2 regions of the Marinobacter sp. M1C genome follow, and region 2 is predicted to be linked to the other one. Evidence: predicted binding sites of a transcription regulator. Region 2 holds the regulator's gene; the other holds the start of a gene.
The links. The regulator sigma-54, encoded in region 2, starts transcription at its own class of promoters, with help from an activator protein. The targets are predictions, from matches to a motif close to ANTGGCATNNANNTTGCTNT.

Region 1 (9,818 bases), 1.2 Mb from region 2:
GCACTCATAGATTTGATACGGCAACTGCTGCAGTTGCTGATCCAGCCGGTAGCGCTGCTGTATGTGCACGTTCAGCAGCAGGCGACCGTCTTCCATGGTTTCCAGAAGCTCGCAGCGGCCTGCGCTGAACACGTTGTAGGGCCGATAGGTGGCTTGATTAGAACTCAGCGCTTGCTCCAGAGACTCTGCTTGTTTGCCCGGGCTTAACTGTTTTTCGGTGTGGCAGATGGCCAATAGGGTGTCGGTTTCCAGGCAGTGTTGAATCATCGCGCGGTAGCGCGGTTCAAACACGTGTAGCGGGAACACAGTGCCGGGGAAGGTGACGCACCCGGGAATGGGGAAGATGCAGATCTTTGCCACGGGCTTGCTCCACAATAATTGGCTTGAAGATTCAGTAGCCAATCTACGTGAAAGAGCGGCTTTTCGCTCAATAGTGTGACGAGAATAAACGTTTTTCTGACAAGGCAACACAGCCGGAGCGAACCCCGGCTGTCATTGTTACAGGTGGAAGGGTAAGTAAAGCGCAACAATAGGGAAGAAATAAACGATTAACAGGCAGCCAAACATCAGCAAGATAAATGGCCATACGCCGCGCACAACGTCCATGATTTTGCCCCCGGCAACGGCTTGTATCACGAACAGGTTAAGCCCCACTGGTGGTGTGATCAGGGCGCATTCGATCATGATCACGAAAATGATGCCGAACCATATGGGGTCAATGCCCAACGGGGCCAGCGACGGATAAAGCACCGGCATCATAATCAGCAGCATCGATATAGACTCCAGGAAAAAACCCATCACCAGCAACACCAAACACACCGCCAGTATGAACAGGCCGGCGCTGCCAATGTGCATGCTGACGAACATCGAGATGTCCTGGGGAATCTGATACAGGGTGATGGCTTTGCCGAATACTTTGGCGCCGGCCATGATTATGAAAATGGTTATTGTTGTTTTCATGGTGGCAATACAGGCCACCTTGAAGCTATCCCAGCTGAACGTTTTCAGGGCCAGCACAATAACCAGCGACAAGGTCACGCCGATGGCTGCAGATTCCGTAGGCGTGAATACACCGGCGTAAATACCGCCAATAATAATCACCGCCAACATAATGATGGGCAGTGCGCGCAACGTTGCTGCAAGGCGTTCGCTTTTGGATGCCTTAGGCACCGGAGTGCAAGCTTTGCCAAGTGTTGCGTACACAAAGCTGAATACGATAAAGCTACCCGCCATGATCAAGCCCGGCCCAACGCCCGCCAGGAACAGATCCACTATGGATTCTTCGGTAATAACGCCGTACACAATCATCGGAATGGACGGCGGAATCAGAATGCCGAGCGTGCCCCCGGCCGCAATCAAGCCCAATACAAAAGGCCGATGGTAGCCGCGGTCGGTCATCTCTTTAATGGCAACACTGCCTATGGTTGCGGCTGTAGCCACAGACGACCCTGAAATAGCCGAGAAAATCGTGCACGAGGCAATGGTTGCGATGCCCAGACCGCCGGGCCAGTGGCCAACCCAGGTTTGAACCGCATTGAACAGATCTTTACCGACGCCACCTTGCAGCAGGATGTTAGACATCAACAGAAACAGCGGAACAGACAGCAAAATAAAGCTGTCGAACGAAGAATACAAAGCCATGGGGACCATTAGCGGCGACATGTCAGCCAGCAACAGCATGGCAAGGCCAAGCCCGCCCAGTACAAAACCCACCGGTATACCTGAAAGCAAAAGCATTAGCAGGGCAAATATAATCAGCGCAACAGACATCAGACGTGCACCTCTTCAGCGGGCTGCAGATGGCCTGTCAGCACAAGTGCGGCCTCGGTCAGGCATTGAATAAACAGTAAACCAAAGCCCAGCGGAATAGCGCTTTGGGTGATCCACATCGGCAACCCCAGCATGGAGGCGGATGCAGCATTTATGGCAATGGCGCCAATCACGATTTGCGCGCCGTACCACGTAACCCAGCCTGAAAACACCGCAATAACGAGCAGCGACCAAAGCTCTGCGATGACGCGTAAGCGTGGGCCAAAGCGGCTGATAAGCATATCTATCCGAATCAGAGCTTGATGCTGCAGCAGCCAACTGGCGCCCAGGCAAGATGCCCAGATCTGACACATCAATGACAGATCTCCCGCCCAAATGGTGGGGGACAGGAATAGGTAACGGGCAATCACTTCGTAGGTAATCATGGCTGCAATAACCACAAACAAGGCCGCAGCAAGTCGCCCGCAAAGGGTGACAATAGCGTGGTTTATGCGCACCCAAAGTGATGGATGAGTGGCGCGCCATGCCTGCGGATCTTTTAATGAGGCGTTGACATCTGACATGAGTAATTCCGACAACAGAACATCGACAGTAACGGACGCCTGTTAAGCAGGCGTCCGTTACTGGAGGGTATGGCTAGATTTAAAGCGCGCGAGCGGCGTCAATTACTTGCTGTCCGAGTGGGCCTGCGTTTTCAATAAAGCCATCAAGCACAGGGAGGGTTGCCTCCTGCCATTTGGCGATATCCGCTGGGCTAAGTTCAATCACATTCATTTCGTTCTTGGCGTTTGCGATGGCATCGGCCTCAAGGGTCTGAATTTTGTCGCGCAGCTGCTTTTCCACCTTTACGGCTGCATTATGCAGAATAGTCCGTTCGCCATCGGTAAGGTCCTGCCACACTTTTTCGTTGATGATGGTCATGAACTCAATGTTGGCGTGGTTTGTCAGGGTCAGGTGGTCCATTACCTGATAAAGCTTGCGAGGGCCAACGGCTGTCACGCCTGTCATGCCGGCATCCACGGTTCCGCGCTGGTAAGCCAAAAACTGTTCAGACCCTGCCATTACGGTAGGGGCGGCGCCCACAGCTTTGGCGAATTCACCGAGGGTTTTGCCGAACACGCGCACCTTCATGCCTTTCATGTCGTCCGGCAGCTGAATAGGTTTGCTTTTGGAAAGCAGCGCTACGCCGCCGTACGCCTGCCACCACAATGGGCGAGCGCCGGTTTTAATGATTTCATCGTCTAGCAGGGTACGCACGGGGCTTCCAGGCGCGGTGGCTTTTACAACTTTGTCGTTGTTTGGAAATAAGAAGGGTACGTAAAAAACGTCAACCGCCGGAATGGTGCCAGCCAACTGGGTGACGCTTATGACGCCCATTTCGATGGCGCCAGAGCTCACGGCGCCGTGGACTTCTTTGTCTTTATACAGCTGCGCCGACGGGAAGATCTGAATTTTGATGTCGCCGTTGCTGTTTGTTTCTACTTCGTTTTTGAAATCGACCAGGTTCTGACCCAAGTGGTGCGTCAGCGGCAGTTGCAGCGTCACCTTTAAGGTGGTTTCAGCAAGTGCTGGCATGGCGATAAGGCCAGACACGAGTACGCCGGAATAGAGAAGGTGTTTTAATTTCATGATCATTCCTTGTTTTTTTTAGTTCTCTTTGGGGTGGCCTGATCAGTTGCGGCCGTTTTGCATCAATTGCTTTACCGATTGCGGGAGTGGCCGGGTCTGGTTTCGTGGCCCTGCTTTGCGAACCTGCCCGGGCAGGTCGTGATTGACGATCTCGGCCAGGCGTTGTGATTGCAACAGCAAGCCGTTCAGGTCTACGCCTGTATTCAGGCCCATTTCATTCAGCATGTGAACCAAGTCTTCGGTACAAATATTGCCGGTAGCACCTGGTGCAAAGGGGCAGCCGCCCAACCCACCTAACGAGGCGTCAAACTGGTTAACCCCGGCGGCGAGTGCCGCAAGCACGTTTGCTAGGCCAAGCCCTCGGGTGTTGTGGAAGTGTAGTGTCAGTTCCAGCTCTGGCCAGCGTTCGCGCACAGCCATGCACAATGACTGTACCTGGTTGGGCACTGCCATGCCGGTGGTGTCGGCCAAGGTTAGGCTGTGCAGGCCGCGCTCGAGATAAGCGTCAACAAAGCGCAGTACCCGCTCTTGTGTTTGCTGGCCTTCAAATGGACAACCAAAGCTGGTGGCCAAAGAGCCATTCAGGCGCATAGGCGTTCCGGAGGTCATTTCGGCAATTCGCTGAAATTGCTGCAGCGACTGGTCGCAGGTCATGCGCATATTCGCCAGATTATGGCTTTCGCTGACCGACATTACCAAGTTGATTTCATCAACGCCGAGTTCCAGTGCACGGGTGCAGCCTTTTTCATTTGGCACAAGCGCTACATAGCGTGTCTGGGTGTCATTGTTGATAGCCCGAATGACATCGGCGGCATCACTCAGGTTAGGCACGGCGCGCGGCGAAACAAACGAAGTAACCTCAATTTTGTTCAAACCAAGGCTGGCAAGGGCGTTTATCAGGTCAACTTTGGTAGCTGTCGGAATAAAATCCGGTTCACTTTGAAAACCGTCACGGGTGACGACCTCGTTGATCAGTATTCGTTTTGGCAGTTCGGTAAACATCAGATCACATCCTTGTCTTTTAGTGCCTGAATGTCTGCTGCAGAGTAGCCCAGGCCCTCCAGAATCTCGATGTTATGTTCGCCAAGGCCAGGGCCCAGCCAGCGGGTGGTGCCGGGGGTGGCGCTCAGTTTAGGCACAATTCCTGGCAACGATATTTCACCGCCACCGGGAAGTGGTTGTTCGGTAATCATTCCGCGAGCTCGGACGTGAGGGTCTTCAAAAATATCGGCCGCGGTATTGATCCGGCTGGCAGGCACCGCCGCGTCTTCAAGCACGGCCAGGGCGTCAGCAAGATTATGGCTGGACGTCCAGGCTTCAATGGCTTCATCCAGTTCGTCGCTGCGCTTTGCGCGGCCATCGTTGTGGGCAAGCTCGGGGTCGTCCGCCAGGTCTTGACGGCCAATCGCATTCATCAGTCGTTTGAATATGCTGTCGCTGTTTGCAGCGATAACAATGTAACGGTCGTCACCGCTGCGGTAGGTGTTGGAGGGTGCAATACCCGGCATGCTGGCGCCGGTGCGCTCACGCACAAAGCCGAACATTCCATATTCGGGAATCATGCTCTCCATAACGCCAAACACAGCTTCGTAAAGCGCAACGTCCACGTATTGGCCATTGCCGCCGTTTACCTTGAGGTGGTGCATGGCCATCATCGCGCCAATCACGCCGTACAGCGACGCCAGGGTATCGCCAATGCTGACGCCTGCTCTTACCGGGGGGCGGTCCGGATAACCTGCAAGATAGCGCAAACCACCAATCGATTCGGCAATAGCTGCAAAACCCGGACGTGAGGAGTAGGGCCCATCCTGGCCATAGCCGGATACCCGAATCATGATTAGCGAGGGGTTTATAGCCGACAATTGCTCCCAGCCCAGATTCCACTTTTCCAAAGTTCCGGGACGAAAGTTTTCGATAACAATGTCGCTCTCTTCCACCAACTTATGAACGATGGCTTGAGCATCGGGGTCTTTCAGGTTCAGCGTCAGAGACTTTTTGTTGCGGCTCTGTGAATACCACCAGAGAGACGTATCTTTGTGCATTTTTCGCCAACGCCGCAGTGGGTCACCGGTGCCTGGTGGTTCAATTTTGATGACGTTAGCGCCAAACTGGGCAAGGAGGCTGGCGGCATAGGGGCCGGCAATTAGCGACCCTAATTCGAGGACACGTACGCCTTCAAGGGGCAGCGGTTTGGTTTCCTGATCCCCGGCGCCGGAAGATTCCTTGGTCATGTTCATCTCACCTTAAAATGGTATCGCTTTCTTAATGTTTTCCAAAATAATGAGCTGGAACCTGAAAATGCCAAAATGGTTAAATGTGAGGCTGCCATCTCCGTTTGCGATGGCTGGATTCAGGAGCTTGGTTTCAGATGTTCAAGCAGGCGTAGCGTTGCATGTGACAACGGGTGCAGATTGCTTGTGCAAAGCTTCAGTTTGCGGCTTGCCCAGCGGTCGGTGAGGGGTATGGTTTTGATGCGATGGGTGTTTACGTAAGGCCGCGCAATGTCTTGCGGCATAATGCCGATGCCCAGGTCCTGCTCGACCATTCGCATCAGCGCTTCGTAGCTGGTTACCTGAATACGCATGCGGAATGTTTTTTCTGCGGCGGCGGCTGCCTGCAACAGTTTGTTGTTAATGGCGCTGCCGGTGTGCAAGCCAACGTAATCGTACTGCAGGGTATCCACAAAATTCAGACTCTTGGCTTGGCTTAGCGGGTGTTGGTTGGCGGTAATCAGAGCCAGCCGATCGCATTGGTAGGGGTGAATCGTCAGGTTTTCCGTGTTGCCAAGTACTTCGGTAAAAATACCGATGTCCGCCTGGTTCTGCGCCACGGTTTCAATAATTTCCGAGCTAATCCGTTCTTCCAATTGAATCTGGATAAAGGGGTGCTGGTCCAGAAATGTTTTCAGCTGCACCGGAAGAAACTGGGTGATGGCGGAAATATTGGCGACGATGCGCACTTCGCCCCTTACTCCCTGGGAGTATTCGTGCATGCGGGCATGCACTTCTTCCAGTTGATGCAGCACGCCTCTTGATAGCTGGGCTAGCGCCTTGCCGGCCTGGGTTCCTTCAACGCCACGGTTGGTGCGTACCAGCAACTGGGAATTCAAACAAATTTCGAGCTCACTGATGCGCTTGCTGATGGCGGAGGCGGCGATAAACTCCTGCTCGGCAACCGCTGCGATGGTGCCCGTTTCCAAAACCCGCACAAACAAGCGTAATGATGTGGGATCCAAATGCATACAAACGCTCCAGATACATATAACGCAGTGGAGTCTATGGGTTTGTGCCTAAAAGGAAAGTGTGACGCGACATATTTCCTTGTTAATCCTCAGCTCTGACATTGCCAGATGGCAGGCAGGGCATTGCCGCTTTTCCGATTCTGTTTCTTGCACGTGTTTTTACAGGTGTCTTTATCTTAGCTGTTTTCCGCCTTTTACCTTTTTCAGGTTTGTAAATCGGGCTATTTCAATTAAAAACAGTCGATTTTAAGTGTGAGCCCTAATTCTGGCATCGAGCTTGCTTAATGTTCTGCATACACCTGAAACCGGCAATCTTTCGTTAACCGCCGGCACAGAATTGCGGAGGCAGCATGGCAATCTCATTCGATAGTGCACTGGGTATTCATCAATACGCACTTCAAGCACGGGTTCAGCGCGCAGAAATTCTGGCCAATAATCTCGCCAACGCCGACACCCCGGGCTTCAAGGCCCGTGATATCGACTTTCAGTCGATGATGAAGCAAGCGCAGAGTAACGCCGGCGGCTTCGGCATGAACACCACTAACAGCGGCCATATAACCGAAGGTGGCGGTGCGCCCGGCTCTTTAAGCGACAATGATTTGTTGTATCGCACACCGCACCAGCCGTCGGTAGACGGCAATACGGTAGACGCCCAGCAAGAACAGAGCCGCTTTATGCGCAACGCCATGGACTATCAGGCCAGCTTTCAGTTTCTTAGCAGCAAATTCAGTGGAATTAGCAAAGCGCTGACAGGTCAGTAAGCCGCAGTCAACACGGTGAACACAGGAGGTTTTTATGTCACTGGGTAACATTTTCGACATCGCCGGTTCCGGTATGACTGCGCAATCGCTGCGGCTAAACACCACAGCTTCTAACATTGCCAACGCCGAAACCGCCAGTTCCAGCACTGGCGAGACCTACCGCGCCCGTAAGCCGGTGTTTGCGGCGGTTCAGCAGTCGCTTTTAAACGGCAACCAACCGGCGTTCGGTTCCGGGGCAGAAGGCGGTGCCGGTGTGCGGGTGGAAGGTATCGTCGAAAGCGATGCCGAGCTGCAGATGCGCTACGAGCCCAACCACCCGGCTGCCAGCGAAGACGGCTATGTGTACTACCCCAATGTGAATGTGGCAGAAGAGATGGCCGATATGATGTCGTCTTCACGCAGCTTCCAGATGAACGTAGACATCATGAACACTGCCAAGTCGATGATGCAGCGCATTTTAACTCTGGGCCAGAACTAACAGGCGGTAATCAATCATGAGTGCAGTAAACGCAAGCCAGGCAACGGATGTACTAAGCCAATACCAGCTGAAACAGCAGTCGGCAAGCGGCAAAGGTGAGCTTGGAAAAAATGAATTCATGGAACTGATGTTGGCCCAGCTGAAGAATCAGAACCCGCTGGAACCGCAAGACAACGGCGAGTTTATTTCCCAGCTGGCACAATTCAGTTCGCTGGAAGAAATGCAGAAGTTGTCTGGCAACGTGGACAACGTGGTCGGCGAATTCCGTTCTACCCAGGCTCTGCAAGCTTCCGCCATGGTTGGTAAAACCGTATTGGTGTCGTCGGATTTGGCGATGCTGGGTGCCAGCGGCGAGGTTAACGGAACCGTCGATGTGCCTGCCTCAACCGGCGGCGTGCAAGTGTCGATATTGAACGGTTCGGGTGAGTTGGTGCGGCAGATGGAATTGGGTGGCAAGCCCTCCGGTTCTGCCAAATTCACGTGGGACGGTAAAGACGGCAACGGCAGTGCTTTGCCGCAAGGCTCTTATTACGTAGTGGCTTCCGGTGCCTATCCTGGTGGTTCGCAGCAGTTGGGCACAATGATGAGCGCAAACGTCGACAGCGTGTCTTTGGGCAAAGGCGGCTCTATTTCTCTGAACCTTGCGGGCATGGGGTCTATTGATCTGTCGCAAGTTCGGCAAATCAATTAATACCGGCGTCAGCAGGGGTAAATCATGGCATTTAACACAGGATTAAGCGGCCTGAGGGCCGCGGCGGTAGACCTGGACGTAACCGGCAATAACATCGCAAACGCTAGCACCGTCGGCTTTAAAAGCAGCCGCGTGCAGTTTGGGGATTTGTACGCCAACGGCTTTTTAAGTTCGGGCAACGCGCCAGTTGGCGACGGGGTTCGGGTGCAGGGCGTTAAACAATCGTTCGGCCAGGGTAACGTCAGTTTCACCGATAACGGATTGGACCTTGCTATCGACGGTGACGGGTTCTTTGAGCTGAATAATGGCGGCGAAAAGCGATACTCCCGTGCCGGTCAGTTTGGTACCGACAAAGACGGCTTTGTGGTGAACAACCAGAATATGCGGTTACAAGGCTATATTGCAGACGCCGCCGGCAACTTGTCAGGCAGAACGGGTGATCTGCAAATTGGCAGCGATAATCTGGCGCCACAGCGCACCACCGATCTGCGGACAGACCTTAATCTGGATGCGCGGGAGCAGGTGCTCACTGCAACTCCGTTCGATCCGTTAAATCCGGGTACCTACAACCACGTTACCGCAACCACGATTTTCGACAGTTTGGGTAACCCTCATGAACTCACCCAATTCTATGCCAAAAAAGACCCATCGAGTCCGTCACCTGGGGTAGACCAGAGCAATTGGTCATTATTCTTGCAAATAGATGGTGAAGATGTAGGCGACACGACTACAACTGGAGCTACGTCCAACCCTGCTGCTAGCTTAGTGTTCGATCAAAGCGGGAGCCTGACATCACCCGCCAATGGCGTAATTCCAATCAATAATTGGGTGCCGAAAGATGGAAGCGGAGCCAGCAATGGCGCCGCAACAATGGCTAACGCGAAGTTTGATTTGGATTTGGGTAACACCACTCAATATGGCGCCAACTTCGGTGTCAATGATCAGCGCCAGAATGGCTACACCACCGGCCGGCTGTCGGGGCTGGATGTGTCGCAGCAAGGCGTCATTTTTGCCCGCTACACCAACGGCCAGTCAAAATCGTTAGGGCAGGTGGCTTTGGCCAGCTTTAATAATACCGACGGCCTGTCACCGTCGGGTGACACCAGCTGGGTGGAGACCTTCGAATCTGGCCAGCCGATTATTGGCAGGCCAGACACCGGAACCCTGGGGGCGATTCAGGCCAGCTCAGTTGAGGAATCCAACGTAGACCTGTCTGCGGAATTGGTGAATCTGATTATTGCCCAGCGT
Region 2 (9,818 bases):
GACGCTCATTGTTGCCCTGCTTTTTCGTCAATGGCCTGCTCTAGATTAAGGCTCTCAGCCGCATCATTCCAGCCGTCGATCACCACCTGCACCTGGTCTCTGTTGGCTTCCATTTCCTGACTGAACCGGTCACGGAACGCCAGTCCGATATTCACCCCTTCCACGATCACATTTTCCATCATCCACTGGTCATTTTTGGCGCGGTACATGGAGTAGGTAACAGGGTAGCGATTGCCTGTTTCGGTAATCACCTGCATATCCACAGACGCACGGTTATCATCGCGGGGGTTGAACGTAGCGCCGAGCACCTCGATGCGAAAGTTGCGCGATTCTACTAAAGCCTGGGCATAGCTCTCAAATAAGCTGCGTTTGAACTTTTCTACAAACTGATCACGCTGTTCCGGAGTCGCCTGGCGGGCATAGCGACCCATTACCCGGGCAGCAATGCGGCGGAAGTCCACAAAACCCTCCATAGCCTGGTTCATGCTGCTGTAAAACGCTTCGGAGTCGTCTTGGTACAACCCCCGTTCCCGGTTAAGCTGTTCAACCATGCGTTGGGTGTTGTCGTTCACATAGGCTCGCAACTGTTCTTCAGTATCGGCTTGAACTGACACGGCAAGCAGACTGAGCAAAACGAACAGAAAAATGGATCGATAACGCGCGACGGTCATCTTGGTGTCTCCGGTTGGGTGCTTGTTAAAAAGGCCTTAACGGCCAGAGGCAAAATTACTGATCAGCCGCTCGATATTCATCGCCGACTGGGTGGTGTAAAAGTTGTCACCCGGCTGCAGGGACTCCAAATCGCCACCAATGGATATGTCAATATACTGCTCACCCAGGAGACCGGATGTACGTATCATCGCGGCGCTGTCAGCAGGGATGTTGTTGACATCGGAGTTAATGGACAATGTTACGCGGGCCTTAAACGTATCGCGATCCAGCTCGATCGACTCGATAGAACCAACCTGCACTCCCGCCATTGACACTTTACCCCGTGCCCCCAGGCCTCCCGTATCGGTAAAGTCTGCATATACGGTGTAGGTGCTGCCAGCCGCAGCCAATGACAAACCGCTGACTTGCAGCGCCAAAAACATCATGGCACCCATGCCTGCCAGCACGAACAATCCAACAATTATTTCAGTGGTTCTTTGCGCCATCACCGGCTCCTGTTAATTTCCAGATAATCAGAAATTGCCGAACATTACGGCGGTCAATATAAAGTCCAGCCCAAGCACGGCCAGCGACGAATACACCACGGTTTTTGTGGTTGCCGAACTGATGCCGGCGGATGTTGGCACGCAGTCATAGCCTTGATACACCGCAATCCAGGCGCACACAAAACCAAACACCACACTTTTTATGACGCCGTTTAGCACGTCGTCACGAAAATCAACCGAAGCCTGCATGTTGCCCCAGAACGAGCCTTCGAACACACCCAGCCATTCCACTCCCACCAGCATACCACCAAGGATACCTACCATCGAAAACACCAGGGCCAGAATGGGCATACTCAGAAAGCCCGCCCATAGCCGCGGCGCTATGACTCGGCGCAAAGGGTCTACGCCCATCATTTCCATGCTTGAAAGCTGCTCTGTGGCTTTCATCAAGCCAATTTCTGCGGTCAACGCCGAACCGGCGCGGCCAGCGAACAAGAGCGCGGTCACCACCGGTCCCAATTCGCGCACCAGGGTCAGGGCGATCATCTGGCCAATGGCCGACTCAGAGCCAAAGTCGCTGAGAATCGTGTAGCCCTGCAAGCCAAGTACCATGCCAATAAACAGCCCGGAAACCACCACAATCACCAGTGACAGCACCCCAACCGAATATATCTGTTTCAGCAGCAGCGGCAAGCCCACCGACGGTTTTGGCACACCTACCAGCACGCCCAGCAAAAACTGACTGGCTCGCCCAAAAGACGCCAGAAAATCCAGCGTGTTTTTGCCCAGGCGGGCAATCGCATCCATCATTGCTTTGCTCCCGATTGCAGGACTGCCAGCCCGAAATCCGCGGCGCGTTCTGGCGCCGGATAGTGAAAAGGTACGGGCCCGTCGGGCTTGCCCTGCAAGAACTGCTGCACTTTCTCTGATGAGTGTTCACGCAGTTGTTCCGGCGTGCCAGCGCCGATCACCTTGCCGTCAGAAAGAATACAGGCGTAGTGACAAATACTGAGAGATTCCGGTACGTCGTGAGACACCAGCACGCTGGTCAGACCCATGGCACTGTTCAGTTGTCGAATAAGCTTCACCACCACGCCCATGGCGATGGGGTCTTGGCCGGCGAAAGGCTCGTCGTACATAATCAACTCCGGGTCCAGCACAATGCTGCGCGCCAAGGCCACTCGCCGCGTCATGCCGCCGGACAGCTCTGCGGGCATCAGGTCGCGCGCGCCCCGCAGGCCCACGGCTTCCAGCTTCATTAGAACGATGTCGCGAATCATGTCTTCCGGCAGTTTGGTGTGTACCCGCAACGGGAACGCCACGTTCTCGTAAACACTCACATCGGTAAACAGGGCCCCACTTTGGAACAGCATGCCCATTTTTTTTCGCAGCTGATACAGCGCACCACGCCGCAGCTTGGGTATGTTGTGGCCGTCAACCAAAACCGAGCCAGACTCCGGCTTCAGCTGTCCGCCAATCAAACGCAACAATGTTGTTTTCCCGGTGCCACTAGGACCCATGATCGCAGTGATCTTGCCACGAGGAATTTGCAAGCTGAGGCCATCAAAAATACGCCGCCCAGACCGCGAAAAAACCACGTTTTCCAAGGAAATATAAGCAGCTTCTGCCATAACCCACCCCTTAAAAGAGCCGCTACATTATGCCAAGATGCACTCAAGCTCAATCCGCTATGGCTAAAATGTAACCTTGCGAACTGGCCGCAGCCGGGTTTTGACCCATTCAAAGACAGCCCACGCCTGCCCAATGTTATACTCTGTTTCATGACAGCCCAAGCGGCGAAATCTCGGCCATCAGCCGAATTAGAACTAAAGAGCAGGAACAGGATGACAGACCCAGTGCCAAAGGATTTCCGAGAATCCGCGCTCAACACCATCCGCATCGAGCGCGATGCCATTGCCAGCCTTGAACAGCGTATTGGTGAATCATTCACAAGCGCCTGCCAGGCACTTATGGCTTGCCGTGGCCGTGTAGTGGTGACCGGTATGGGCAAATCTGGCCATATCGGCAACAAAATTGCTGCGACTCTGGCCAGTACCGGCACACCGGCTTTTTTTGTTCATCCCGGTGAGGCCAGCCATGGTGATCTGGGCATGATTACCAGCCAGGACGTGGTGATCGCCATCTCCAACAGCGGCAATACCAACGAAGTGGTTACCCTGCTGCCATTGCTAAAGCGCATGGGCACACCGCTGATCAGTATGACCGGTAATCCGCAATCGGTGCTGGCACAGGAAGCATTGGCCAATCTGGACGTTAGTGTATTGAAAGAAGCCTGCCCTTTAGGCCTGGCACCCACATCCAGTACGACCGCCACATTGGTGATGGGCGATGCTTTAGCAGTTGCCTTATTGGAAGCAAGAGGCTTTAGCGCCGAAGACTTTGCGTTTTCGCACCCTGGGGGGCGCCTTGGCCGCCGTCTGCTGCTGCGAGTGCTGGACATCATGCACAGTGGCGACAGCGTTCCGGTAGTCAGTGAAGGTACGACCCTTAGCGGTGCGCTGCTGGAAATTTCCCGCAAGGGTCTGGGCATGACCACTGTCGTGGACAGCAACGGCGCCTTGATAGGTGTATTCACTGACGGCGACCTGCGCCGCAGCCTGGATAAAAACGTAGACGTACACACCACCGCCATAGAGCAACTGATGACCCGTAATGGCAAAACCATCCGCGCCGAGCAACTGGCAGCAGAAGCTCTGAATATCATGGAAGAAATGAAGATTAGCGCACTGCCAGTCGTCGGTGAGCACGGTGAGCTGGTGGGGGCCCTGAATATGCACGACCTGCTGCGTGCGGGAGTCATTTAATGGACACTCCTGTTGTGGATGCCCCTGATTGCCGGCCGCAATGGCCGGCCAGCGTGCTCGCCAAAGCAGCCAATATTCGCCTGATTGCACTGGATGTGGATGGCATCATGAGCGATGGAAAAGTTTACTTCAGTGCCAGCGGTGACGAGCTAAAAGCCTTCAATATTCTCGACGGGCTCGGACTCAAACAGCTGATGGCCGCAGGCATTACGGTCGCAGTCATTACCGGAAGGCGTTCACCACTGACCGAAAAACGCATGACTGACCTGGGTATTCCGCACTTGTTGCAGGGCCGCGAAGACAAACGCACTGCACTGCTGGAGATTGTCGATCTGCTGGGCATCCCGGCCAGTGATATTGCGTATATGGGTGACGATTTGCCGGATTTGCCAGCGCTTCGCTACGCCGGCCTTGGCATTACCGTGCCCAACAGCTATTGGCTGCTGCAGGAGCACGCCGATTACTGCACCCGCAGTCGCGGCGGTGATGGCGCGGTGCGCGAGGCCTGCGACCTGATTCTCGCTTCCCAAGGCAAGCTCGACACGGCCCTAGCGCCCTACCTTGAACCCTATCTTAAACCTGCCCGCGGCGCGGAAAGCGCACCATGACCTTAGGTAAAGGCGGCGGCCTGCTTGTTACGCTGTTACCGGAACAACGCCCCAGGTGGCAAACGATTGCCCTTCTGGCCACGTTTATTGCCGCCGCTGCACTGCTGTGGCACAGCGACAGCGAAGTACCCATGCCAACGCAAGATAGCGAACTGCGCGGTGACAGCGAGCCCGACAGCTTTGTGGTGGACGCCCTGTACACTTCCTACGACGAACAAGGCACCATCAAAATCCAGTTTGTCAGCCCTCGCATTGAACAGTTCGAGGCCAACGGATACGCCATCATGGCCGAACCACAAGCCACGATCCAAGGCGAGCCCGGCTCAGAACCCTGGCAGCTTACCGCCAAACACGGCAAACTGCTCGACGGCAACAGCCAGCTGGAGCTTGAAGGTGATGTGCGCATTGTTCGACAGATTGGTGAGCGCAGCGCCACCTTGAGCACGACCAGATTGACGCTGGATAACCGCACCAATATGGCGTACACCGATGCCCCCGTCGAAATCGTTGACGCCACCGGCACTACCAACGCCACGGGCATGAAAGCCTGGCTCAATGAACGTATTCTGGAACTTGATTCCCAGGTGGAAGGACGCTATGAAACTGGTAACTGAAGGTAATACACTCTTTTGGCGCCGCGCACGAGGCCTGGGCAAGAGGCTGGGCGTGAGCTTCGGGCTGGCAGGCTTACTCGTCAGCACGCCAGGCCTGGCCTTTGATCTTGATTCCAATATCCCCATCAACGTGGCCGCCAATTCAGCGCGGCTTGACGATGCCAAAGGCGTTGCAACCTACACCGGCGATGTTGAACTGGTGCAAGGCGACACCAAGCTGTTTGCTCAAGAGGTGGTGCTCTACCGCGACATAAATGGGCTTAACCGCATTAAAGCCACCGGCACCCCGGCCCACTACGTTCAGCCCACGGCCAACGGAAAAGGGGAAACCGACGCAAAAGCCCTCACCATAACCTGGTCTGCTGCCGAGAAGCAGCTGACCTTTGAACGCGACGCAGTGATCATGCAAACTGGCAATATTTTTCGCGGTGAACTGATTCTTTACGACACCGTGAACCGCGTCGTCACTGCCCAAGGCAGCACCGAAGCAGGCTCCGGGTCAGGCCGGGTAGAAATGACGATCCAGCCGCGCAGCACACAGGAATCCGATGGCCGTTCTCAGAGCCAGTAATCTGGCAAAAAGCTACAAACAGAAAAAAGTGGTGATTGACGTGTCGCTGGAAATTCGCAGCGGCGAAATCGTCGGACTGCTAGGCCCTAACGGTGCTGGCAAAACCACCTGCTTTTATATGATTGTCGGGTTGGTGCAGGCTGACCACGGCCGCATTACGATTGATAACCAGGACATCACCCCGCTGCCCATGCACGGCCGTGCCCGCAAAGGCATTGGCTACCTACCCCAGGAAGCCTCGGTGTTTCGCAAGCTCACCGTGCGCGACAATATCATTGCCATTCTGGAAACCCGTAAAAATATGAAACGGGCGGAACGCGAAGCGAAGTTAGAGGAATTGCTAGCCGAGTTTCACATCAATCACATCCGCGACAGTATGGGTATGGCCTTGTCTGGGGGCGAGCGCCGCCGGGTAGAAATTGCTCGCGCACTGGCTATGGAGCCCGCTTTTATTCTGCTGGACGAACCCTTCGCCGGGGTGGACCCAATCTCGGTTAGCGACATCAAGCAAATCATTCGCCACCTACGCGACAAAGGCATAGGCGTACTGATCACCGACCACAACGTGCGCGACACCCTGGACATCTGCGAAAACGCCTACATTGTATCCGGGGGCCATATTATTGCCTCCGGCAGCTCCGCCGAAATCTTTGCCAATCAACAGGTCAAAGAGGTCTACCTGGGCAACGAATTCCGGCTGTAATAAACCTTAAAAGTGGGCATGCGATGACATCGCCAAAGGTGAATCGGTTGATTCCCCGGCGAACTCTAGTAGACTCGGCAGAGAATTTGCTTGTGAACGCAAACCCCGGTTAGCCAACCTTTTTTCGGTGGCTGCCACGCGCCAACCGATCGAGTAATGGATTCCCAAGAATGGTGATGAAAGCTTCTTTGCAGCTCAAGCTGGGCCAGAGCCTGACCATGACGCCCCAGCTCCAGCAGGCGATTCGCCTGCTACAGCTTTCTACCCTCGACTTGCAACAGGAAATTCAGCAGGCACTGGAATCCAACCCCATGTTGGAAGCACCGGAAGACGACGATCACGGCGATGAGGAATCCACGCACGCTGACACCAACAGCGATCAAAATACGGACTCCAGCGCAACAGATGCCTCGGTGGACACCAGCAAAGACTGGGACGAAAACGAAAATGGTCCCGACTGGGCCAGCGAAAACGAAATCCCCGATACCCTGCCAGACGACCTACCAGTGGATACGGCTTGGGACGACGTATACCAATCGGCGCCGGCACCGGCCAGCAGCAATGGCGACGATAACGACTACGATTTTGAAACTCGCAACTCGCCCGCTGAAACCCTGCGCGATCACCTGGAGTGGCAGCTTAACCTGACCACCATGACGGACCGCGACCGCGCCGTTGCTCACGCCCTGATGGACGCCGTTGACGAGCGCGGCTACCTGACCAGCTCGCTGGCCGAGATTTATACCGGCCTGCAGGACGAACAAGACGACGACCCGCTGGAACTGGATGAACTTGAAGCGGTACTAAGACGCCTACAGTTTTTTGACCCACCCGGTGTGTTTGGCCGCAACTTGCAGGAATGCCTGCTAATCCAACTGAACCAGATGTCACCAGACACCCCTTGGGTTTCTCAGGCGCGCATGGTCATCACCCACTACATCAGCCTGCTGGGCAACCGTGACTACGCCCAACTGCTGCGTCGTAGCCGCTTAAAAGAAGATCAGCTAAAACACGTACTGGCGCTGATTACCAGCCTGAACCCGCGCCCCGGCGATGTGATTGACCGAACCGAACCGGACTACGTGATTCCAGACGTGATTGTGTACAAGCGCAACGAGCGCTGGCGGGTAGAGCTGAACCCAGAAATTGCACCGCGCATTCGCGTCAATGCCAGCTATGCTTCATTGATAAAGCGCGCTGATAGCAGCGCTGATAACACCTACATGCGCGATCAGTTGCAAGAGGCTAAATGGTTCATTAAAAGCCTGCAAAGTCGCAACGAAACGCTGCTAAAAGTGGCTACCCGTATTGTGGAATATCAACAGGGTTTTCTAGACCAGGGGGAAGAAGCCATGAAGCCGTTGATCCTCTCGGAAATCGCCCAAGCCGTAGAAATGCATGAATCTACCATCTCCCGGGTAACCACCCAGAAATTCATGCATACACCTCGCGGCATTTTTGAACTCAAATATTTTTTCTCCAGCCATGTCAGCACCGATGCTGGCGGAGAATGTTCTTCAACTGCCATCCGCGCCATGATAAAAAAACTGATAGCCGTTGAAACCTCCAAAAAACCGTTGAGCGACAGCAAGATTGCCGCCATGCTTGGGGAACAGGGAATCCAAGTGGCACGGCGTACCGTGGCCAAATACCGGGAGGCACTACAAATACCTCCATCGAACGAAAGAAAGCGACTGGTGTAGCAGCACCAATGTAACAACACCGATGCAATAGCAGGAGAAGCCTATGCAACTCAATATTTCTGGCCATCATGTCGAACTGACCGAAGCACTCAAAGAGTACGTGAACGAAAAGTTCCAGCGCTTGGAGCGCCACTTCGACCAGATTAGTAACACCAATGTGACTCTGCAGGTGGAAAAATTGCGCCAGATAGCCGAAGCTACCGTAAATATAAGCGGTGGCGAATTGCACGCTAAGGCCGAAAATGAAGACATGTACGCAGCGATTGACGCTCTGGTGGACAAACTGGACCGCCAGATCCTCAAGTACAAAGAAAAGCAAGTATCCCGGATGCATGGTAACTAACACCGGATACAACGCGTAAACGCTTCACGCGCTGCGGCATGGCACCATGCCGCAGCCTTTTTTTTAATGGAAGTACCGTCGACCCATGAGCGAGACATCCCTGACTATAGAAACCATCCTTGCCCCGGAACTGACACTTTGTAACGTGCCAGCGTCCAGCAAGAAAAGGGTTCTTGAGTTTATTGCAGAGCAAATTCACCTGCATAACGCCACCTTGGGCAACACTCAGATATTCAGCAATCTGATTGCCCGCGAGCGCCTGGGGTCTACCGGAATCGGCCAAGGCATCGCTATTCCCCACTGCCGCCTGGAAGGCCTGGAGCACGTTATTGGCCTTCTCATCACCCTCAGCGAAAGCGTGGACTTCGATGCCATTGACAACCAGCCGGTGGATTTAGTTTTTGCTCTGGTTGTGCCAAAAGAAGCCACCAGCGAGCATCTTGAGCTGCTTAGCCAGCTTGCAGAAAAATTCAACGACCGGGCTTTTTGTGACCGTCTGCGCCAGTCGGAAGATGCCATTACCCTATTTCAACGTATGACCTCGGGACGCTAATCTGTCTTGACCGGATCCACTTCGACCGTTCGCACTCAAAGGGGTATTAACGATGAAACTGATTATTGTTAGCGGCCGCTCCGGATCGGGTAAAAGTACCGCGTTGCACGTTCTTGAAGATCTGGGTTTCTACTGCATCGACAACTTACCCATTGGCCTTCTGTTCCCGCTGACCAAAGAAGCTGCCGCACAAGAGCCTGCCGGCCGCCTGCACAAAATGGCGGTGAGTATAGACGCGCGCAACCTGTCCGGTGAACTGGCCAATTTCGAAGATATTCACGGACGCCTGAAGGACACCGGCGTCAGCACTGAAATCATATTTTTAGACGCCGACGAGCAATCTCTGCTGCAACGCTTTCATGCTACCCGACGCAAGCACCCACTGAGCGACGATCACACGTCATTGCGCGAAGCCATTAGCTCAGAAAAAAAACTGCTGGAACCCTTGTCGAATCTGGCTGACCTTTACATAAACACCACTGGCATGGGCATGTATGATTTGCGGGACATGGTCAAACAGCGGGTGGTCGGCCGCAAAGACCAGGAACTGGCGCTGCTGTTCCAGTCTTTCGGTTTCAAGCACGGCGTACCGGTTGATTCAGACTACGTATTTGACGTGCGTTGCCTGCCTAATCCCCACTGGGACACCTCTCTGCGCAAGTTTACCGGCATGGACCAACCGGTGATCGATTTTTTGGAGAACGAACCCATGAGCGCAAAAATGGTGCAGGAAATCATCGC

Region 1: a site for sigma-54 is predicted at 6,905-6,924, ahead of flgB (flagellar basal body rod protein FlgB). Genes of this name have one in related genera too.

What each region holds. Positions count from the first base shown of each region.
Region 1 is NZ_CP092289.1:1,944,068-1,953,885, forward strand. Features, by position in the region: gene MIH19_RS09295 (LON peptidase substrate-binding domain-containing protein) at 1-360, opposite strand, end outside; gene MIH19_RS09300 (TRAP transporter large permease) at 499-1,770, opposite strand; gene MIH19_RS09305 (TRAP transporter small permease) at 1,770-2,333, opposite strand; gene dctP (TRAP transporter substrate-binding protein DctP) at 2,413-3,399, opposite strand; gene MIH19_RS09315 (hydroxymethylglutaryl-CoA lyase) at 3,442-4,389, opposite strand; gene MIH19_RS09320 (CaiB/BaiF CoA-transferase family protein) at 4,401-5,630, opposite strand; gene MIH19_RS09325 (LysR family transcriptional regulator) at 5,750-6,640, opposite strand; gene flgB (flagellar basal body rod protein FlgB) at 6,991-7,401, shown strand; gene flgC (flagellar basal body rod protein FlgC) at 7,436-7,879, shown strand; gene MIH19_RS09340 (flagellar hook assembly protein FlgD) at 7,896-8,570, shown strand; gene flgE (flagellar hook protein FlgE) at 8,595-9,818, shown strand, end outside.
Region 2 is NZ_CP092289.1:3,128,421-3,138,238, forward strand. Features, by position in the region: gene MIH19_RS14650 (STAS domain-containing protein) at 1-9, opposite strand, end outside; gene MIH19_RS14655 (ABC transporter substrate-binding protein) at 6-671, opposite strand; gene mlaD (outer membrane lipid asymmetry maintenance protein MlaD) at 708-1,157, opposite strand; gene mlaE (lipid asymmetry maintenance ABC transporter permease subunit MlaE) at 1,185-1,982, opposite strand; gene MIH19_RS14670 (ATP-binding cassette domain-containing protein) at 1,964-2,788, opposite strand; gene MIH19_RS14675 (KpsF/GutQ family sugar-phosphate isomerase) at 3,002-3,982, shown strand; gene MIH19_RS14680 (HAD hydrolase family protein) at 3,982-4,590, shown strand; gene lptC (LPS export ABC transporter periplasmic protein LptC) at 4,587-5,204, shown strand; gene lptA (lipopolysaccharide transport periplasmic protein LptA) at 5,188-5,775, shown strand; gene lptB (LPS export ABC transporter ATP-binding protein) at 5,753-6,478, shown strand; gene MIH19_RS14700 (RNA polymerase factor sigma-54) at 6,649-8,181, shown strand; gene hpf (ribosome hibernation promoting factor) at 8,225-8,524, shown strand; gene ptsN (PTS IIA-like nitrogen regulatory protein PtsN) at 8,610-9,077, shown strand; gene rapZ (RNase adapter RapZ) at 9,130-9,818, shown strand, end outside.